3 regions of the Pantoea cypripedii genome follow, and region 3 is predicted to be linked to each of the others. Evidence: predicted binding sites of a transcription regulator. Region 3 holds the regulator's gene; each other region holds the start of a gene.
What was found. The regulator LexA, encoded in region 3, represses DNA repair genes until DNA is damaged. The targets are predictions, from matches to a motif close to TNCTGTATGTACATACAGNA.

Region 1: a site for LexA is predicted at 4,866-4,885, ahead of dinB (DNA polymerase IV). Genes of this name have one in related genera too.
Region 2: a site for LexA is predicted at 2,386-2,405, ahead of umuD (translesion error-prone DNA polymerase V autoproteolytic subunit). Genes of this name have one in related genera too.

Annotation. Positions count from the first base shown of each region.
Region 1 is NZ_MLJI01000001.1:946,684-953,727, forward strand. Features, by position in the region: gene fadE (acyl-CoA dehydrogenase FadE) at 1-2,285, opposite strand, end outside; gene lpcA (D-sedoheptulose 7-phosphate isomerase) at 2,540-3,118, shown strand; gene HA50_RS04240 (class II glutamine amidotransferase) at 3,171-3,938, shown strand; gene dpaA (peptidoglycan meso-diaminopimelic acid protein amidase) at 3,909-4,655, opposite strand; gene dinB (DNA polymerase IV) at 4,898-5,956, shown strand; gene HA50_RS04255 (sugar ABC transporter substrate-binding protein) at 6,061-7,044, opposite strand, start outside.
Region 2 is NZ_MLJI01000001.1:1,787,759-1,794,802, forward strand. Features, by position in the region: gene HA50_RS08350 (pyrroloquinoline quinone-dependent dehydrogenase) at 1-1,909, shown strand, start outside; gene umuD (translesion error-prone DNA polymerase V autoproteolytic subunit) at 1,949-2,368, opposite strand; gene otsB (trehalose-phosphatase) at 2,724-3,512, shown strand; gene otsA (alpha,alpha-trehalose-phosphate synthase) at 3,509-4,945, shown strand; gene HA50_RS08370 (hypothetical protein) at 4,996-5,286, opposite strand; gene flhD (flagellar transcriptional regulator FlhD) at 5,985-6,335, shown strand; gene flhC (flagellar transcriptional regulator FlhC) at 6,335-6,913, shown strand; gene motA (flagellar motor stator protein MotA) at 7,044-7,044, shown strand, end outside.
Region 3 is NZ_MLJI01000001.1:283,524-290,567, forward strand. Features, by position in the region: gene plsB (glycerol-3-phosphate 1-O-acyltransferase PlsB) at 1-1,464, opposite strand, end outside; gene HA50_RS01245 (diacylglycerol kinase) at 1,591-1,959, shown strand; gene lexA (transcriptional repressor LexA) at 2,065-2,679, shown strand; gene dinF (MATE family efflux transporter DinF) at 2,772-4,103, shown strand; gene HA50_RS01260 (CsbD family protein) at 4,261-4,473, shown strand; gene zur (zinc uptake transcriptional repressor Zur) at 4,543-5,064, opposite strand; gene HA50_RS01270 (conjugal transfer protein TraF) at 5,514-6,764, shown strand; gene dusA (tRNA dihydrouridine(20/20a) synthase DusA) at 6,863-7,044, shown strand, end outside.

The sequences.
Region 1 (7,044 bases), 660 kb from region 3:
CCACGTTGTGCCAGCTGATCCAGCCGGGTGAAGGAAAGATTTTTCTTCAGTTGCAGGCACAGACGATCGTGAATCACTTCCGCCGCCATCACATCCTGTAGCGCCTGTTCCAGCTGGCCCGCCGGATTGTGCGCGCTCGGTGCCAGATACTGGCCGCGACCCAGACGGGTACGCGTCGCGGAGGGCAGTTGCAGCAGTTTCGCCAGCTTATGATCGAGCTTATCAGACGGTGCCGGGCAGTGATGTCCACCAGCAAAGATCACCAGACGCAGCGCACCGGCGACAAAACGATTCGGGAAGTTGCGCAGCAGGTCGTCGATGGCCACTTCAGCCTGATGCAGCGCATCCTGGACACCCCAGTGCACCAGCGGCAGATCGGCTTCGTTACGGCCTTCGTCCTCATAACGTTTTAAGGTTGCTGATGCCAGGTAAAGCTGGCTCAGGACATCCCCCAGACGCGCAGAGATGCGCTCACGACGTTTCAGGCTGCCGCCCAGCACCGCCATGGCCACATCAGCCAGCAGCGCCAGGTTAGCGCTCAGGCGGTTCATTTGCTGATAATAACGGCGGGTGGCGTCGCGGGTGGGCGTCGCGCTGGTGCGACCACCGGTCAGGCCCAGCCACAGGCTGCGAACTTTATTGCTGCCCACATGGCCGATATGGCTGAACAGCGCGCGGTCAAAGGCGGCCAGATCGTTTTTCGCTGCGGCATTCATCTCTTCCAGTACCCACGGATGGCAGCGAATCGCTCCCTGACCGAAGATAATCATACTGCGCGTCAGAATATTGGCACCTTCGACGGTAATGGCAATCGGTGCACCCTGGTAGGCACGGGCGAGGAAGTTATTCTCGCCGAGCATGATGCCTTTGCCCCCGGCGATATCCATCGCATCAATGATCGACTGCTGGCCGCGATGGGTGCAGTGATATTTAACAATCGCCGACAGCACCGCCGGTTTTTCGCCCAGCATAATGCCGCTGGTGATCAGCGTTGCTGCCGCATCCATCACGTAGGCATTTCCGGCAATGCGTGCCAGCGGTTCTTCAATCCCTTCCATTTTGCCGATAGACACTTTGAACTGGCGGCGAATGTGCGCATAGGCACCGGTCGCCAGCGCGATACTTTTCAGGCTGCCAGTGGAGTTGGACGGCAGGGTAATGCCACGCCCGACCGAGAGGCATTCCACCAGCATACGCCAGCCCTGACCGGCCATCGCCGGGCCGCCGATAATGTAATCAATCGGGACGAAGATATCTTTGCCACGCGTCGGGCCATTCTGGAACGGCACGTTCAGCGGGAAGTGGCGGTGACCAATTTCCACGCCTGGCGTATGGGTGGGGATCAGCGCGCAGGTAATGCCCAGTTCTTCGGTATTGCCCAGCAGGTGATCCGGGTCGGAGAGTTTAAAGGCCAGGCCGAGCACGGTAGCAATCGGTGCCAGGGTGATATAACGCTTGTTCCATGTCAGGCGCATGCCGAGCACTTCTTTGCCCTGCCATTCCCCCATACACACCACGCCGGTATCCGGGATGGCTCCGGCGTCAGAACCGGCTTCCGGGCTGGTCAGCGCGAAGCAGGGGATTTCGTCGCCGCGCGCCAGGCGTGGCAGGTAATGATCTTTCTGCGCATCGGTGCCGTAGTGTTGCAGCAATTCACCCGGGCCGAGGGAGTTAGGCACACCAACGGTGATGGCGAGGATACCGGATACGCCGGCCAGTTTTTGCAGCACGCGCGCCTGAGCATAGGCAGAGAATTCGAGGCCGCCATACTCTTTTTTGATGATCATGGCGAAGAAACGATGTTCTTTCAGATACGCCCACAATTCCGGCGGCAGATCGGCCATTTCGTGGGTGATCTGAAAATCGTTCGCCATACGGCAGGCTTCTTCTACCGGGCCATCGAGAAAGGTTTGTTCCTCTTCTGTCAGACGTGGCTGCGGGTAGTTGTGCAGCTTCTGCCAGTCCGGCTTACCGCGGAACAGGTCGCCTTCCCACCAGGTAGTACCGGCGTCGATGGCTTCTTTTTCGGTGCGCGACATCGGCGGCATCACTTTCTGAAAGCTGTGCAGTATTGGCTTCGAAAACATGCTGCGACGCATCGCGGGCAGGTTAAAGGGCAGCAGGATAATGGCGAGCGGCAGCAACAGCCAGGGCGTCCACAACCCGCTAAAGGCGAGGGCTGCGGTCCACAGCAGCAGGATAGCGCTGCTGAAGCGCAGGGAAAGTTGATGGTAGAAGAGGGCGCTAATCAATATCAGCGTCGCAACGATTGAGGCAACCAGCATAATGAACCGCTCCGTAAGTTGTAAGAGGTCTGACCTGTTATATATAGAGGTTTAGAGCAGCGCCGAAAATTTATCAATCTGTTTACAACACAATTACAACCCAACTCACAAAATCGTCGGGGTGAGTTGATCTGACACACGACTTCACGCTTTTTACCGCCCGGCACCGGGCTTTCTCCTGCGCCTGTGCTTTGCGCCTCAACGTCATTCCGTTAAACTTGCAGGGGTCAATCTTTCCTCTAAAGGACATCCCTATGTATCAGGACATTATCCGGTCAGAACTTAATGAAGCCGCCGATACGCTGAACAATTTCCTCAGCAATGAAGCCAACATCCATGCGATTCAGCGCGCGGCGGTGTTGCTGGCGGATAGCTTCAAAGCGGGTGGCAAAGTGCTCTCCTGCGGCAACGGCGGCTCGCATTGCGATGCCATGCACTTCGCCGAGGAGCTGACCGGGCGCTATCGTGAAAACCGTCCTGGCTACCCGGCGATTGCCATCTCTGACGTCAGCCATCTTTCCTGCGTCAGCAACGACTTTGGTTACGATTACGTGTTCTCGCGTTATATCGAAGCGGTAGGGCGTCCGGGTGATGTGCTGCTCGGTCTGTCTACTTCCGGCAATTCCGCCAACATCATCAAGGCGGTGGAAGCGGCACGCGCGCAGGGGATGAAGGTCATCACCCTGACCGGCAAAGACGGCGGCAAAATGGCCGGTAGCGCGGATATTGAAATCCGTGTGCCGCATTTTGGTTATGCTGACCGCATTCAGGAAATTCATATCAAAGTCATCCATATCCTGATGCTGCTGATTGAAAAAGAGATGGTGAAGTAAGTCGTGGCTTCTCCTCCCACGCCGGTGGGAGGATTTTACTAAGGCGGTAGCTATGTGCGAATTGCTCGGGATGAGCGCCAATGTCCCCACGGATATCTGTTTTAGTTTTACCGGGCTGGTGCAGCGTGGCGGCGGAACCGGACCGCACAAAGATGGCTGGGGCATCACTTTTTATGAAGATAAAGGCTGCCGCACCTTCAAAGATCCTTTACCGAGCTATAACTCGCCGATTGCCCGTCTGGTGCAGGAATATCCGATCAAATCACATTCGGTGGTGGCGCATATTCGCCAGGCCAACCGCGGTGAAGTGTCACTGGAAAATACCCATCCGTTTACCCGTGAGCTGTGGGGCCGTAACTGGACCTACGCCCATAATGGTCAACTGAAAGGTTATCGTCAGCTGGAGACCGGCCATTTCCGCCCGGTGGGGGAAACCGACAGCGAAAAAGCCTTCTGCTGGATCCTGCATAAACTGACCCAGCGTTATCCGCGCACGCCGGGCAACTGGCCAGCGGTGTTTCGCTATATCGCGGAGCTGGCGGCGGAGTTACGGCAGAAAGGGGTGTTTAACATGCTGCTGTCGGATGGACGTTATCTGATGGCGTTCTGTTCCACCAATTTGTTCTGGATCACCCGTCGCGCGCCGTTTGGCAAAGCCAAGCTGCTCGATCAGGATGTGGAGATTGATTTTCAGCAGCAGACGACGCCGCAGGATGTGGTGACGGTGATTGCTACGCAACCGCTGACGGGGAATGAAACCTGGCACCGGATAGTGCCAGGCGAGTGGGTATTATTTTGCCTGGGAGAGCGCCAGGAATGATTTTGAAGCAGCGTCTGGCGCGGTCATTACCGCCGGACTGCTGTTTACCGCGTACTGCCCGCTGCCGGTGACGTTCACCGTCGGTGGCTGGTGGTACTTTGCAAAGTACGCATAACCCGGCTGTAGCTGACGCCAGAAGCTGGCGTAAGTGGAGTAGCGGTGACGCTGCATGTTGCTGTCGGTCATACGGAACGGGAAGATGCCTAACGACACTTCTTCCTGCCCGTTACGCAGTGCAGCGTTAACGTAGGTGTAGATCTCATCCATATAGGCGTTGGTCATGGCATAGCAGCCAATGGATTTACAATCGCCGTGGATCATCAGATATTTGCCGCTGTAACCATTGTCGCGGTCAAATTGGTTCGGAAAACCGGTATTAATCGCGCGATAATAATGGCTATCCGGCTTTAACTGATTCAGTTTGACGCTATAAAAACCTTCCGGGCTTTTAAAATCCCCTTCGCGGCGTTTGGGACCCAAACCGCCAGAGAAATTACAAATGCGGTAGCTATCCAGCAGACGATATTCATTACCGATCTTGCCGTACAGTTCCAGCGTACGCTCTTCCTTGAAAATCTGAATATAAACCGGGGTGCCAAGTAATTGTTTTTTTAGTTCTTTGCTTACCGGAGCCTCGGGGTTAACTGGCTCGGGATTGATTGCCCAGCTAAGGACCGGCATAAAAATCATCGCAAGCAAGAATGCGATTCTGCCCATTCTGTGTGTACCTTGAAGTGAAGAGGAACTGTGACGCATAACGTCTCTTATTGCATTATCGGAAATATCCGCTACCGCAGCGCAACATTAACATTGTCTGGCGTTTAATCAAGCCAGTGTCTGAGAAAATAGCCATTTACCACAGGGATTACGGCCATAAATTTGTAAACTTTAATGCGTGACCCGACAAATATTGCTGATATTTTGCAATGCTGTATACTTATCCAGTATTCGGAGGGGGTATGCGTAAGATCATTCATGTCGATATGGACTGCTTTTTTGCGGCGGTTGAAATGCGCGACGATCCTTCTTTGCGTGATATCCCGATCGCCATCGGCGGCAGCCGGGTACAACGAGGCGTGATCAGCACGGCCAACTATCCGGCGCGTGAATATGGCGTGCGCAGCGCGATGCCCACCGCCATGGCGCTGAAACTCTGTCCACACCTCCGCCTGTTGCCTGGGCGTTTCGAAGCCTATAAAGAAGCCTCCCGCCAGATCCGCGCTATCTTCGCGCGCTACACCTCGCTGATTGAACCCCTGTCGCTGGATGAAGCTTACCTTGATGTCACCGATAGCCCGCATTGCCAGGGATCAGCCACGCTGATGGCGCAGGCGATTCGCGCTGATATTCTGCGTGAAACCCAGCTCAGTGCCTCGGCGGGGATCGCGCCAATCAAGTTTCTCGCCAAAATTGCCTCCGACCTGAACAAGCCGAATGGCCAGTTCGTGATCACGCCGCAGGCGATGCCTGATTTTCTGTTGACGCTGTCGCTGAGTAAAATTCCCGGCGTCGGTAAGGTGTCGGCGAAAAAGCTGGAAGAGATGGGGCTACGTACCTGCGGCGATGTGCAGCAGGCCGATCTGGCACAGCTACTCAAACGCTTCGGCAAATTTGGCCGGGTGTTATGGGAACGCAGCCACGGCATTGACGATCGCGGCGTAGTGGTGGAGCGGGAACGTAAATCACTCGGCGTTGAGCGTACCCTGATGGAAGATATTCACAGCTGGGAACAATGCCTTGAAATCATTGATTATCTCTACGAGGAGCTGGATCGTCGTCTGACGCAGATTCGTCCGGACAAGTTGATCGCCCGTCAGGGGGTGAAGCTGAAGTTCAATGATTTCCAGCAGACGACCCAGGAGCATATCTGGCCGGTGCTGAATAAAGAGGACATGATTGCGGTGGCGCGCAAAACCTGGGACGAACGCCGCGCCGGGCGTGGTGTCAGGCTGGTGGGGCTGCATGTGACGCTGGTGAATCCACAGCTGGAGAGGCAGTTATTATTGGGATTGTCGTAGCGGCGCGATTTATCGCGCGGTTTTTTGGGGCGGGCACCTGCTGGCAAACCCGCGCGATAAATCGCGCCGCTACGGATCTGGGGTGGATTTACCCACCCCACTTGTTATTTGTTGCCGTACTTCGCTTCCAGGGTGGCAAACCACGGTGCGACGAAATCGTGGTTCTCACCCCAGCCTGGGATGATTTTGCTCAGCGATGCCACATTTACCGCACCCTGCTCGCTGCTCAGCTGCTGCTGAGTAATCGAGGAAGCCTTAAACTCGTAGCTGGCCGGGGTGCTTTCACCGGCAATCTTATTCGCCACCAGACGCATATTCACGGCGCCAATGGTTTTCGGATCGACTGCCACAGTCTGCACCCACGGGCTGTTCTTCTCGTGCATCAGCTGCAGATCCTGGTTGGAGACATCAATGCTGTACAGCTTGATCTCGGTACGGCCATTCTCCTGCAATGCTTTGTAGGCACCCTGGCTGAAGGCATCCCAGGAGCCCCAGATCGCATCAATTTTGCCTTTCGGGTACTTCGCCAGAATCGCACCAATCTTGTTAGCGGTATCGCCCTGCACGTCAGAAGAGACCGCACCGATCGATTCCAGTTGATGGATGCCCGGATTTTCCTTCATCAGTTTTTCATACACTACCTGACGACGATCCATCGCCGGGAAGCCAGCGACCCACAATTTGACGATGTTCGCCTTGCCGTTAAAGTCTTTTATCAACTGGCCCAGCGATTCCTGCGCCAGTGAGGCGTCATTCTGCGCGGTGACCGTCACGCCGTTCACCGGCGTATCAACCGGGGTATCAAACACCGACACCTTGATACCGGCATCGGCAATGCGTTTTACCAGCGCGGTGGAGTAGGGTTCTTTGCCGTGCGACAGAATGATGCCGTCATATTTCTGGCTGATCGCCTGGCTGACGAAGTCCTGGAAACGTGCGTCATCGCCGTTGCTCAGGAAGGTGCTAACTTTGAAGCCCAGCTTACGTCCCTGCTGGATGGCACCGGCAACAAACTGGGTGGTGTTATCGTCAGAACCGAGGTTACGGATAATGGCGATACGCACCGGTCCCTGGTGATTCGCGATGGC
Region 2 (7,044 bases), 1.5 Mb from region 3:
AACCGGCCAGGACTGGCGCTATATCAGCCGCAACGCCAGCGGGACGCGCTTTGCGCCGTTGGATCAGGTCAATGCCGATAACGTCAAAGATCTGCAGGTTGCCTGGACTTACCACACCGGCCGCCGCCTGACGGGCAATGCGACTGGCGTTGATGAAAACACGCCGATCCAGATTGGTTCCGTCCTTTATACCTGTACGCCGGAAAACCGCATTGCCGCTGTGGATGCCGATACCGGCAAACAGATCTGGCAATTCGATCCCCATGCGCACACGTTCGAGCATGTCACCTGCCGCAGCGTGGGTTACTACGATTACGACAGCGATGAAACCCTGAACGCGGAGCAGAAAGCCGCGTACACCGATACCGCCTGTCGCCAGCGTATTATTGTGTCCACGGTCGATGCGCGTCTGATCGCGCTTGATGCACACACCGGTGAGCTGTGTCCGAACTTCGGTCAAAACGGTATGGTGAATCTGCAACAGGGCATGGGCGATACCGCCGACAGCCGCCGTTATCACCCGTCGAGCGTGCCGGTGATCATGGGGCATCTGACGGTGTTTGGTTCCTGGGTGCGTGATATCACCGAAGATGAGCCGTCGGGTGTTCTGCGCGCTTATGATGTGCGCGACGGTTCGCTGGCGTGGGCATGGGATGTGGGCAACGTTGCTGGCGCGAAGCAGGGCGATGAACATTACACCCTGAGCACGCCGAACGTTTGGGCTATCCCGACTTACGATAAAGATCTTGGCCTGGTGTATGTCGCCACCGGTAACGGTCCACCGGATTACTGGGGCGGCAACCGTAACGCGGCGAAAGAGAAATACGGTTCGTCGGTGATTGCGCTGGACGTGAACACCGGTAAAACCAAATGGGTATTCCAGACGGTACATCATGATATCTGGGACTACGATTTACCCTCGCAGCCGGTGATGTACAACATGAAGAATGAGCAGGGTGAAGTGGTACCTGCGCTGATTCAGACCAGCAAAATGGGTGAAATCTTTGTGCTGGATCGCCGTACCGGTAAGCCGGTGAGTAAAGTAGAAGAGAAACCGGTACCGACCTCGCCAGCGGCGCAGCAGGAGCATCTGTCGCCCACCCAGCCGTTCTCAGTCGATATGCCGACCATCGGTCTGGAGCAATTGAACGAGCAGAAAATGTGGGGCGTCAGCATGTTTGACCAGCTCTACTGTCGCATCCTGTTCAAATCGGCGCTCTATTCCGGCATCTTCCAGCCGAACAGTGAGAAAACTTACCTGGAGTTCCCGGCTACCATGGGCGGCATGAACTGGGGTGGGGTGTCGATTGATGAAACCTCCGGCATTCTTTACGTCAACGATATCCGCCTCGGTATGCTGATGGCGCTGAAGAGTAAAGAAGCAGCAAAAGGGCAGACGATCTCACTGAACGAAGTGCCGCAGTGGGCGGGGACGATTCGTCCGCAAATCAGCGGCCCTTATGTCGGTGTGCGGATGGATAACTTTGCCTCCTTCCTGCAAGTGCCTTGTCAGCATCCACCGTTTGGTACCATGACCGCCATCGACCTGCACAGCAAAAAGATCGTCTGGCAGGTACCGATGGGAACGGTGGAAGACACTGGTCCGCTGGGGGTGAAAACCCATCTGCCGATGCCTGTTGGCATGCCTACGCTGGGCGGCCCGACCACCACCAAAAGCGGTTTAGTGTTCTTTGCTGGCAGCCAGGATAACTACCTGCGCGCCCTGGACAGCAAAACCGGGAAAGAGGTGTGGAAAGCGCGTCTGCCCGTGGGGGCAACGGCCTCACCACTGATTTATCAGTCGGCGAAAACCGGGAAAGAGTACATCGTGATTTCAGCAGGCGGTGCCGCGCACTCGCCGGACGTGGGTGATTTTCTGATTGCTTACGCCTTGCCAGACAAAGCGTAATCCTGAAAACGCCCGGCAGGATTCGCCGGGCGTTTACATTTAACGTGCCGCATAAATGATAAAAGTCACCACGCCAAATATCTCCAGTTGTTCCTCTTCACTCGGGATAATCGGCGCGTAGCGCGGGTTCATCGGCAGCAGCTGCACGCGCGGAACGCGTTGTAACCGTTTAACCGTAAATTCACCGTTGATCGCGGCCACCACAATGTCGCCATGTTTTGCGTCCAGCGCGCTATCAACCACCAGCAAATCCCCTTCGCTGATATTGGCATCACGCATCGAATCTCCTTCCACCCGGACAAAATAGGTGGCGTTAGGATGCGCGACCAAATATTCATTCATATCCAGTTTGCGCTCGACATAATCAGCAGCCGGGGAAGGGAAGCCACAGGGTACCGTATCCAGAAACAGCGGCAGGTGGAGGACTTTGGCGGTGAGAGCAGGGGAGAAAAACTTCATCATAGACACTCAAAAAATACTGTTGTTATATACAGTATTATTAATCGTGAGCCGGGATCAAGTCTGTATTCACCCAAAATCGTTAGCCGGTTGTTCCGTCAGCACATTTAATACCGGCGCAACGCACGTCTGACAAAATCCCCATCGCCGTCTACACTTAAATCTGACGATGTTCTCAGTCTGGTTGCTGTGTTACTAATAAACTTGTTTGTTTGTGGAGCGTTACCCATCGAAATACCGTCCTGTCGGAAAACCCTCCCCGCCGTTTGTGACTCATCACTGACCCTTGCGGATGACACCCAACCTGCCTCCGAACATCGATATTGCTATCAGCCATTGATACAGGAGGAGTGACGTGACCCCTGCGGTACATGAGAACAGCACCCTGCCGTCGCTAAGCGGCGGGTTATATGCCTTCTTTTTTGATGTCGACGGCACGCTGGCGGCGATTCAGCCTCAGCCCGAGTCGGTTTCGATTCCCGCATCGGTGCGCCAGCATCTGCAACAACTCTCCAATATGAACCATGGCGCGCTGGCGCTGGTGTCTGGTCGTCCCGTTGCGCAACTGGATGCGCTGGTTGCGCCACTGGAAGTCCCGGCAGCGGGTGTGCATGGCGCGGAACGGCGTGATGCCAGCGGCAGAATGCACCGCCAGTCACTGCCCGCCGATATTGCGCAAACGCTGCAACTGGAATTGCAGGAGACCATGGATCAATGGCCCGGCACGCAGCTGGAAGTCAAAGGCATGGCGTTTGCGCTGCATTATCGTCGGGCGATGGAGTATGAACAGGCCGTCATCAGTCTGGCTGAAGAGGCGGTGGCACGTTTTCCGGAGCTGGCGCTCCAGCCGGGAAAATGTGTGGTGGAACTGAAACCGCAGGGAATCGATAAAGGCGCGGCCATTCGCGACTTTATGCGGGAAGCGCCTTTTACCGGACGTATTCCGGTATTTGTGGGTGACGATCTGACAGATGAGAAGGGATTTCTGGCCGTTAATGCGCTGGGGGGAATTTCTGTCAAGGTCGGAGAAGGGACAAGCCATGCGCGCTATCGCCTCAGCAGCGTAGATGCGGTGTGGAGCTGGCTTGAACAATTACTATTACAATCAAAGCATGACAACGTCGGTAAGGAGTCTGGGTTATGAGTCGCTTAGTAGTCGTATCTAACCGTATCGCCATTCCTGATGGGACAAAAGCCAGTGCGGGCGGTCTCGCCGTCGGTTTGCTGGATGCACTGAAAACCACCGGAGGATTGTGGTTTGGCTGGAACGGCGAGATCAGTGAGATTTCTGGCGAAGAGGAGGAGGAGGTCAGCGTCAGCGAGTATGACGGCATTACCTACGCCGCTCTGCCGCTGAATCAAAACGATTATGATCTCTATTATTGTCAGTTTTCCAATACCGTTATCTGGCCTGCCTTTCACTATCGTCTCGATTTGGTGCAATTTCAGCGCGAAGCCTGGGAAGGTTACTGCCGCGTAAACACGCTGCTGGCCGATCGCCTGAAACCGTTGTTACAGGAGGACGATATTTTATGGATTCACGATTATCACCTGCTGCCATTTGCCGCTGAGTTGCGCAAACAGGGCATTAATAATCGCATCGGATTCTTTCTGCATATCCCATTTCCGACGCCAGAGATTTTCAACGCGCTACCGCCACATAAAGCGCTGCTGGAGATGCTGTGCGACTACGACTTGCTGGGTTTCCAGACAGAATCCGATCGCGTGGCCTTTCTTGATAGCCTGAGTCAACTGACGCAGTTGCAGAATAAAGGCGAGAAGAAACATCGGGCGTTCGGCAACACTTTTATGACCGAGGTGTATCCGATCGGTATCGAACCGGACAGTATTAAAGAGATGGCGGAAGGCGAGCTGCCACCGAAAATGGCGGCAATGAAGCGTGAACTGGGGGATGTGCAAAACATCATTGCCTGCGAGCGTCTGGATTACTCCAAAGGATTACCGGAACGTTTCCTCGCTTATGAGGCGCTGCTGGAGCACTATCCACAGCATCGCGGCAAAATCCGTTATTCGCAGATTGCGCCCACTTCGCGTGGCGAGGTCCAGGCGTACCAGGATATTCGACATCAACTGGAGACGGAAGCCGGCCGCATCAACGGCAAATATGGCACCCTGGGCTGGACGCCGCTGTATTACCTCAATCAGCACTTCGACCGCCGTCTGCTGATGAAGATATTCCGGTTAACCGATGTCGGGTTAATCACGCCGTTGCGTGATGGGATGAATCTGGTCGCGAAGGAATACGTGGCCGCGCAGGACCCGGATGATCCAGGCGTGCTGATTCTGTCGCGTTTTGCCGGTGCGGCTAACGAGTTAACGTCGGCGTTGATCGTCAATCCCTACGATCGTGATGAGGTTGCGGCGGCGCTGGACCGGGCACTGACGATGCCACGTACCGAGCGTATCTCACGCTATAACGACATGATGACGGTATTACGTCAGCATGATATCTCACACTGGCGTGAGAGCTTCCTGCGAGATTTGAACTCGCTACCGCAACGCAGTGCCGATCACAGCACTGCGCATAAAGTCGCGACCTTCCCGAAGCTGGCGTAATGCCAGCGTTGCGCCGCTACGGTATTTGCACGTATTGGTAGCGGCGCGATTTATCGCGCGTTTTTCCCGCTGTGCTGTAACCCACTGCGCAGCGTTTCCACACACTTCTCATGCTCACTGTCACCCGCCGCAATCGACGTTATTTCTTTAACCAGTAAAAATCCTGCCCGGCAGGGGATTTGCGCACGAATGGCGAAAAAATGAGCGATCAGGGGCCGGATAGGGCTTTTTTTTCGTTGCAACCCTAAAGCCTGAGCGCAATGTGCCGATAGTTTGGTTACATCAATGCGTAAGCGCAGCGATTCATTCATATCTCTAATGTAACGCATTGTTACATCCACTGCCGTTCACTAAACACTCCCTACGAACCGTTAACGATAAGTTGCCGCACCGCGCCGACTCTTCACATAATGCTAGCACCCTGCCGTTAGTGTCTTTTCGCAATATTCCCTGTAAGTGATTAATTTAGCAGCGAATAATTCCAGTGAATTTTGGAGTTTTATGCTGGTTATTTTTATCAGTGCAGGGAATTGTAGTGACCTAATCGCAACGCTACAGATAAAAGATCGCTTTATATTGACATTATGCCGCATAGCTATTTGTAAGCGAATCGACAATGAAATATTAGCGAAACAAAGCAGATCTGCTCAATAAATGAGCAAACAGAAAAGGCGTTGCTGAAAGGTTTGAAGAAAAAAATTTGCCTTAAAAAGTGTGACGCAGATCACACTTTATCTAAAATTTCACACTTATCACGTTGTATGTCGAAATCAGACGATATAGATTTGCCTTGTTTTCAGATTAGTCTTAAAAAACTGTAAGCAGACGTCACGGAAGATGGTTAGAACTCAAGAAAAGATTGGCCTGGAGTTATGACTACTACTGATCAGTGTCCCGGTGGGAAGTGAAACAGTTCAGTACACGTTTGGCTTATGCCTGAATATTTTTTGCCATCTTTAGATTTACCAACCAGCAATCCGAACCATAGAGAAATATTTTCTATGGCCGTATATATGTCGTGTCTATCAGGATGGAAAAAATGGGTACATCAGAATTACTAAAACATATATATGACATCAATCTGTCATATTTACTGCTTGCGCAGCGTTTAATTAACCAGGAAAAAGCTTCAGCAATGTTTCGTCTGGGCATCGATGAATCGATGGCAGATGCATTGGCACAATTAACTTTACCTGAGATGGTAAAATTAGCGGAAACCAATCAACTGGTTTGCCAGTTCCGCTTTACTGACCACAACATTATTAATCGCCTGACTCAGGAATCCCGCGTGGATGATTTACAGCAAATCCACACCGGTATTTTATTATCCAGCCGTTTACTGCGTAACGCGTCAAAAGACGACGTTGGCACGAAAAAGAGGGCGGTATAATGAGCGAAAAAAGTATTGTTCAGGAAGCGCGTGACATTCAGCTGGCGATGGAGCTGATTACGCTGGGCGCGCGACTGCAAATGCTGGAAAGTGAAACGCAGCTAAGCCGCGGTCGCCTGATTAAGTTGTATAAAGAATTGCGCGGTAGCCCGCCGCCGAAAGGTATGTTGCCATTCTCCACTGACTGGTTCATGACCTGGGAACAAAATATCCACGCTTCGATGTTCTGTAACGCCTGGCAGTTCCTGCTGAAAACAGGTTTGAGCACCGGTGTGGAAGCCGTGATTAAAGCGTATCGACTCTATCTTGAGCAGTGCCCACAATCAGACGAAGGCCCGCTGCTGGCGCTGACGCGCGCCTGGACGCTGGTGCGTTTCGTTGAAAGTGGCATGCTGGAACTCTCCGATTGCAAATGCTGTAACGGCAGCTTTATCAACCACGCGCACCAGCCGGTCGGCAGCTTTGTCTGCAGCCTGTGCCAGCCGCCATCACGCGCCGTAAAAAGACGTAAACTTTCTGTCGAATCTGCCGATACCTTTCCACAACTGCTGGATGAACAGGTTAAACACGCCGTTTAAGTTTGTTCGTATCGTGGAAGCCATCCAGCAGCGGTTAATCCGCTGCTTTTTTTTGCTCTGCGTTTACGAATAACACCTGCGGCTCTCTGGCTTAACTTCCACCAACACGTTACGGACGTAAGGATTTTTTG
Region 3 (7,044 bases):
ACGCCATTCTGGTACATGTTTGTTCAGGTAATTCACCAGCGGCAGCGGTTCGCCGAAGTTGACATAACCCTGGCCCAGATTGCGCAGCTTACGCAGGCCGCGCACCATCTGCATAAAGCCTTCTTTTTCTTTCACCGCCCCGCGCAGTTCTTTGGCGTAGGTCCCGACTTCCATCACATGCTCGTAACCAATGTAAATCGGCACGAAGGTAATTGGACGGCTGCTGCCACGCAACAGCGCCTGTAACGTCATCGACAGGGTGCCGGTTTTCGGTTCCAGCAGGCGGCCGGTACGTGAACGTCCGCCCTCGACAAAGTATTCAACCGAGTAGCCGCGATTAAACAATTCGCCAAGATATTCACGAAACACAGTGGAATAGAGCTTGTTGCCTTTAAAAGTACGGCGAATAAAGAATGCGCCCAGGCGACGGAAAATCGGACCGGCAGGCCAGAAGTTAAGATTGATACCGGCCGCGATATGCGGTGGTACCAGACCCTGGTGGTAAAGCACATAAGAGAGGAGCAGGTAATCCATATGGCTGCGATGGCAGGGAACATAGACAATCTCGTGACCATCCTGTGCCAGCTGACGCACACGCTCGCCGCCATTGACGTTGATACCCTGATAAAGTCGGCTCCACATCCAGCCCATCACGCGGTCAGTGACGCGGATAGCCTCATAGGAGAAGTCAGCCGCAATCTCTTCCATCATTTCAATGGCGTTTTGCTGCGCCTTCTCATGGGAAATCTTTTTGCTGCGCGCTTCATCTTCCACAGCCTTTTCAATGGCTTTTGATTGCAACAGCTTGTTGAACAGATCCTGGCGGGCAGGTAAGCGCGGGCCGATGGCGGCCAGACGCTGGCGAGCGAAGTGAATACGCGCCACGCGGGCCAGTTTTTGCGCAATTGACTTGTCCGTTCCGTGCTCGGTTGCCATTTGACGCAGCGACACCGTCGGCGAGAAGCGGACAAAACTGTCGCGGCCATGCCAGAGAATGGCAAAGAACTTCTGTACACCGTTAAGAATGCGCAGATGTGGTGTCTGCTCGCCCTGAACTTCACGCCCAGGTGCGCGTCCAAACATCACCGACACTGGCAGCATTTGCACATCCAGCTCGGGGTTGCTGCGATGCAGATCGAGATAGTCATGAAATAGCTTCACTGACTCCACATTCGGCACGAAATAAGGGAAAACGCGCGGACCGTCGTGGATAAACACATAGCGAGGCAGCAATGTGCCATCGATTTCCAGCGGTGTAAGCGGATCCGGCAGATCGTGTTTCACACATTGCGAACGCAGGGTGAGCAGATCGGCCTTGGAATCGTAAGGCAGCACATATAGGATTGGCCGCGTTGAATCTAACCCATGCTCAGACACGGGATCCGACGGAATAGCCTTACTCTTTACCAAAATGGAGAGTGGTAAATTCAATAATTTATAATAAAGTTTACGCCAACCTGACATAGACAACTTTAAGCCTCTTGTTAGCAAAGCGCGGCAAGCATACCAGAAAGTGCCGCGAAGATCTGTGGCCGTGCCATTCCCGGCTGCCCAGACATTGACGTCAAAACGAGTAAAGGGTTCAACGACATGGCAAATAACGTCACCGGTATTCTCAGGATAGTGAAAGCTGCCGGTTATTCCTGGCAGGGATTGCGCGCCGCCTGGCAACATGAAGCGGCATTTCGCCAGGAGGCCATCGCCGCGCTGGTGGCGATTGTGGTGGCATGCTGGCTGGATGTTGACGCTATCTCCCGCGTACTCATGATCGGTTCTGTGGTGCTGGTGGTCATTGTAGAGATAATGAATAGTGCCATTGAAGCCGTCGTCGACCGCATTGGTCAGGAGCGTCATCCGCTGGCCGGACGCGCGAAAGATATGGGGTCGGCTGCCGTACTGTTAGCTATCTTACTGGCTCTTTTCGTCTGGATCGCGCTGCTTTGGTCGCATTTGCGATAAGGATTCCGGATTCATCAACTCGCTGATTTTTCCCTCAGTTTTGGTTTCCATTTCGCCAATACCTGTATATACTCACAGCGACTGTATAAACAACCAGGGGGCGGGATGAAAGCGTTAACCAGCAGGCAGCAACAGGTCTATGATCTGATTCGCGACCATATCAACCAGACGGGCATGCCGCCAACGCGTGCGGAAATTGCTGCTCAACTGGGCTTCCGCTCACCGAATGCGGCAGAAGAACATCTGAAGGCCCTGGCACGTAAGGGCGTAATTGAAATCGTCTCCGGTGCGTCGCGCGGTATTCGTTTATTAATGGAAGAAGAAGCCAGTGAGGGGCTGCCGCTGATTGGCCGTGTCGCCGCGGGTGAACCGTTATTGGCACAGGAGCACATCGAGGCCCATTACCAGGTTGATGCCAACCTCTTCAAACCTACCGCTGATTTCCTGCTGCGCGTTAGCGGCATGTCGATGAAAGATATCGGCATTATGGATGGTGACTTACTGGCGGTACACAAGACTCAGGAAGTGCGCAATGGCCAGGTTGTGGTGGCGCGCATTGATGATGAAGTCACAGTGAAACGCTGGAAAAAGCAGGGTGCGATTGTGCAGCTGCTGCCAGAAAACAGCGACTTCCAGCCGATTGTGGTCGATACACGTGAGCAGTCACTCACCGTTGAAGGGCTGGCTGTGGGTATCGTGCGTAACGGCGAATGGCTTTAATCCTTTAAATCCCCCACTACGGTAGCGCCTCTGCGCTGCCGTGGTTTGATTTGCCAAAATAACTGTAGCGCAGCACAAACCGGGACGGGCTGATGCAGCTGTTTTCCTCCTCTGATAAGACACTCTGGCGGCTGGCGCTGCCGATGATCCTCTCGAATATCACGGTGCCATTGCTTGGCGTGGTAGATACCGCAGTGATTGGCCATCTCGATAGTCCGATCTATCTCGGTGGCGTGGCTGTGGGTAGCACTGCAACCAGCTTCATTTTTATGCTGCTGCTGTTTTTACGCATGAGTACAACCGGACTGACTGCCCAGGCATTTGGTGCCAGCGATAAAACGGCGTTGGCGCGTGCGCTTACCCAACCGTTGCTTATCGCATTGATCGCAGGCGTGTTGTTTATGTTGCTGCGCACACCTGTCGGCAATCTGGCGGCTGCGCTCATGGGGGGCAGCGTTGCGGTACAGCAGCAGGCACAACTGTTTATTCAGATTCGCTGGCTCAGTGCTCCCGCCACACTGGCTAATCTGGTGCTCCTCGGCTGGTTGCTGGGCGTGCAGTATGCGCGTGCGCCCGTTGTTTTGCTGGTAGTGGGCAACCTGGTCAATATTCTGCTGGATCTGCTGTTTGTGCTCGGCCTGCACTGGGGTGTGGCAGGCGCTGCTGCGGCTACGGCACTGGCTGAATATGTCACCCTGGGTGTCGGGCTGTTAATGGTCGCGCGCGTATTAAAGCTACGTGGCATTGATTTCACCCTGCTGAAAGAGAGCTGGCGCGGTGGCGCCGCTCGCCTGTTTCGTCTCAATCGCGACATTATGTTGCGCTCATTTCTGCTGCAAATCTGTTTTGCTTCTCTGACCATCTTTGGCGCGCGCATTGGGCCGGATGTGGTCGCAGTCAACGCGGTTCTGCTGATGTTTCTCACTTTCACAGCCTACGCACTGGATGGCTTCGCTTATGCGGTTGAAGCCTGCTCTGGTGAAGCGGTTGGTGCGAAAGATCGCAGCCAGTTGTTGCTGGTCTGGCACGCGGCCTGCCGTCAGGCGGGTCTGGTGGCGTTGCTGTTCGCCATGATGTATGCCCTGTGCGGGGTGCAAATTGTCGGGTTGCTGACCTCGCTGGACGAACTCCGCGAAGCCGCCGATCGTTACCTGGTGTGGCAGGTGGTGATGCCCCTGGTGGGGGTATGGTGTTATCTGCTGGATGGCATGTTTATCGGCGCGACGCGTGGCAGGGAAATGCGTAACAGCATGGCGCTGGCGGCGCTGGGTTATGGCCTGTCGTTGCTCACCTTACCCTGGCTGGGAAATCATGGTTTGTGGCTGGCGGTGACGGTATTTCTGGCATTACGCGGACTCACGTTGTGGCTGGTCTGGCGCCGTCACTGGCGTCATGATACTTGGTTTTCGTATAGTGGAATATAACCTGTTAATTACAGATTAATCCGTAAGTGTGCTACCTGATATTCATTGCCTACTATAATTATCCTTAACAACGCAATTAAGTAGCGTGTTATATCGGTTTTTACCTTCAGGAAATGGGTATGCCGTCAACTCACTGGAAACGACATGGAGTACGGTTATGAACAAAGACGAAGCGAGTGGAAACTGGAAGCAATTCAAAGGGAAAGTGAAAGAAAAATGGGGCAAGCTGACCGATGATGATATGACCGTCATCGAAGGGAAACGCGATCAGCTTGTCGGTAAAATTCAGGAACGCTACGGTTACGCGAAAGATCAGGCCGAGCGTGAAGTGAAAGACTGGGAAGGTCACAACAAGGATTATCGCTGGTAACGGACCCGTTTAAGGACGATGCTCCTAAGCTCCGATCCTGATGATCGGGATGGCACAAGGAGGTGCCATTTATCCCTTCCTCAACCGCTTTTTACCCTCAACCTGATGATCGTGATCGCAGCTGTCATGATGAGTACAGGCTTCCACTTCGGCACAATTTTCACACAGCCCGTGCGCTTCAATCACGCTATGGCGTAACGTAAAACCGGCTTGTTCAGCCAATCCGGAAATGATCTTTTCGACACCATGCGCATGTTTTTCACTGACGGCGGCACAGCGGTCACAAACCAGCATTACTGAGGTGTGTGCAGGTTCATCAAAATGATGGCAGACCACGTAGCTGTTGTTGGATTCAACGCGATGGATAAATCCCTGCTCCAGCAGAAAATCCAGTGCGCGATAGATGGTTGGTGGTTTTGCCTGGGGTTCACTAACGCGCAATTGATCCAGTAAATCATAAGCACTGATCGATCCATTTTGTTCTGCCATCAGGCGTAGCACTTCGGCACGTTGTGTGGTCAGACGCACGCCGCGTTGCAGGCAAAGCGTTTCAGCCTGGTTCAGAAGTTGGTCTGGCGACAAATTTGACATAAGTGTTCTCCGGGTGGCGAGTGATGTTATTTTATCACACAAATTTTTACGCTGCTGTGATTGCTTTTCTCGCTAAACATTGCCAGGAAAAATCTTGTTTTTCATAAGATTAATATCAGTGTTATTCCCCTTTTTTTCTCATATTGTCATCTGCGTTCCTTATTACGGATTTATTATCAAACCGGCTAATCGGTTTTTGCTTTGCAACTCACCGACTTAGCGTCTAAGGTTCAAAAGGGCTTAAGTAATAGCTGGCCTCAATTTAGATATCGTTTAATTTTTTGCATAAATACACGACAGATTGCTGCGCCAGCAGTCAATTCTGCGAATAGCAGTGCTATTTCCTTTTATTTCACAGCAATAAATCGTTAGCCCAGGTTCACAATAAGGGCTGGTAAATTGTTTCGTCGATGACATGGTCACGACATTTGAAAGGTGATGGCAGGCTCATGGTGAAGACATTATTCAGGCGCAAAAAAGTTGCTTATCTTGTTGTTTTGAATTCAGTATTTCTTTCCTCTTCAGCTCTGGCAGCAGGTACCTGGTACGACGCACGTAATGACGCAATGGGCGGTACCGGTGTTGCGTCTTCCACCTGGAGCTCCGCGGTACTGGCGAACCCGGCATTGATGACCAAAGCAAAACCTGATGATGACGTAAGCATCATTTTCCCTTCAGCGGGTGTGCAGGTTACCGATAAAGACAAACTGATTAATAAAGTCGATGACATTACGGATACCGTCGACCGTTATCAGGATGTGATTAATAACTTAACCTTCCAGGATTACCTCAATGGCTACCCGCAGCTCAAAGCTGCCGCAGGGGATATGGCGAATCAGTTGAGTGACCTGCGTGGCAACAAAGCGGATGGCTCCGCTGGTGTGGCTCTGGCTGTCACCGTGCCAAATGAAACATTGCCCTTTGCGTTTATCACCAAGGCTTATGGCACTGCGCATGTCCGGGCGAATGTGGCACAAAGCGACATTGATTATCTGAACGGCGTGGCCGATGGCACGATCATTCCGGTGCCGGGTGATGAAGACAATTTGCGTTCCAGCGCGAATGGCCTGGCTGCATTGGTCACGGATTACGGTATCGCAGTAGCGCACCAGTTTACTATTGCGGGCCATCCGGTCTCTGTCGGCATCACGCCAAAGCTGCAGAAAACCTGGTTGTATAATTACACCGCCAGCATCTACAACTACGACAAAAGCGACATCAATAACAGCCGCTATCGCAGTTCCGATATCGGTTTCAACGTGGATGCCGGTATCGCCACGGATTTCGCCGACAACTGGACTTTCGGGTTGACCGGTCAGAACCTGATTTCGCGCAACATCGATACCAAAGAAGTGGATGGCTATCGTGATACTTACCAAATCCGTCCGCTGGTCACCACCGGCCTGGCCTGGAACTACGGCCCCGTCACCCTGACTGGCGATGTCGATCTGACGCAAACGAAGCGTTTTAAATCAGAAGATAGCAGCCAGTACGTTGGCGTGGGTGGAGAATATCGTGTGCTGGACTGGTTGCAGTTGCGTGCCGGTTATCGCGCCGATATGAAGTCGAATGACACCAACGTTTTCACCGCCGGTTTTGGTCTGTCGCCGTTTAACAATACGGTACATCTGGATCTGGCTGGTTCGGTTGGTGCTGACAATACCTGGGGTGCAATGTTGCAGCTCGGATTTAACTTCTGATCGATGTTCTTCACACCGACGGGCGGCTGTGTCGCCCGTCAATCCTGTGATATGATTGCGCAGATTCTCATCACTTAACCCCGGATTTACTGCGTTTCATGACCGATACCTTCTCTTCGCAACGTTTTTCCATTGCTCCCATGCTCGACTGGACTGACCGTCACTGTCGTTATTTTCACCGCAAATTAAGCGGCGATACGCTGCTTTACACCGAAATGGTGACCACCGGCGCAATCATTCATGGTAAGGGCGATTATCTGGCCTTTAGCGAGGATGAACA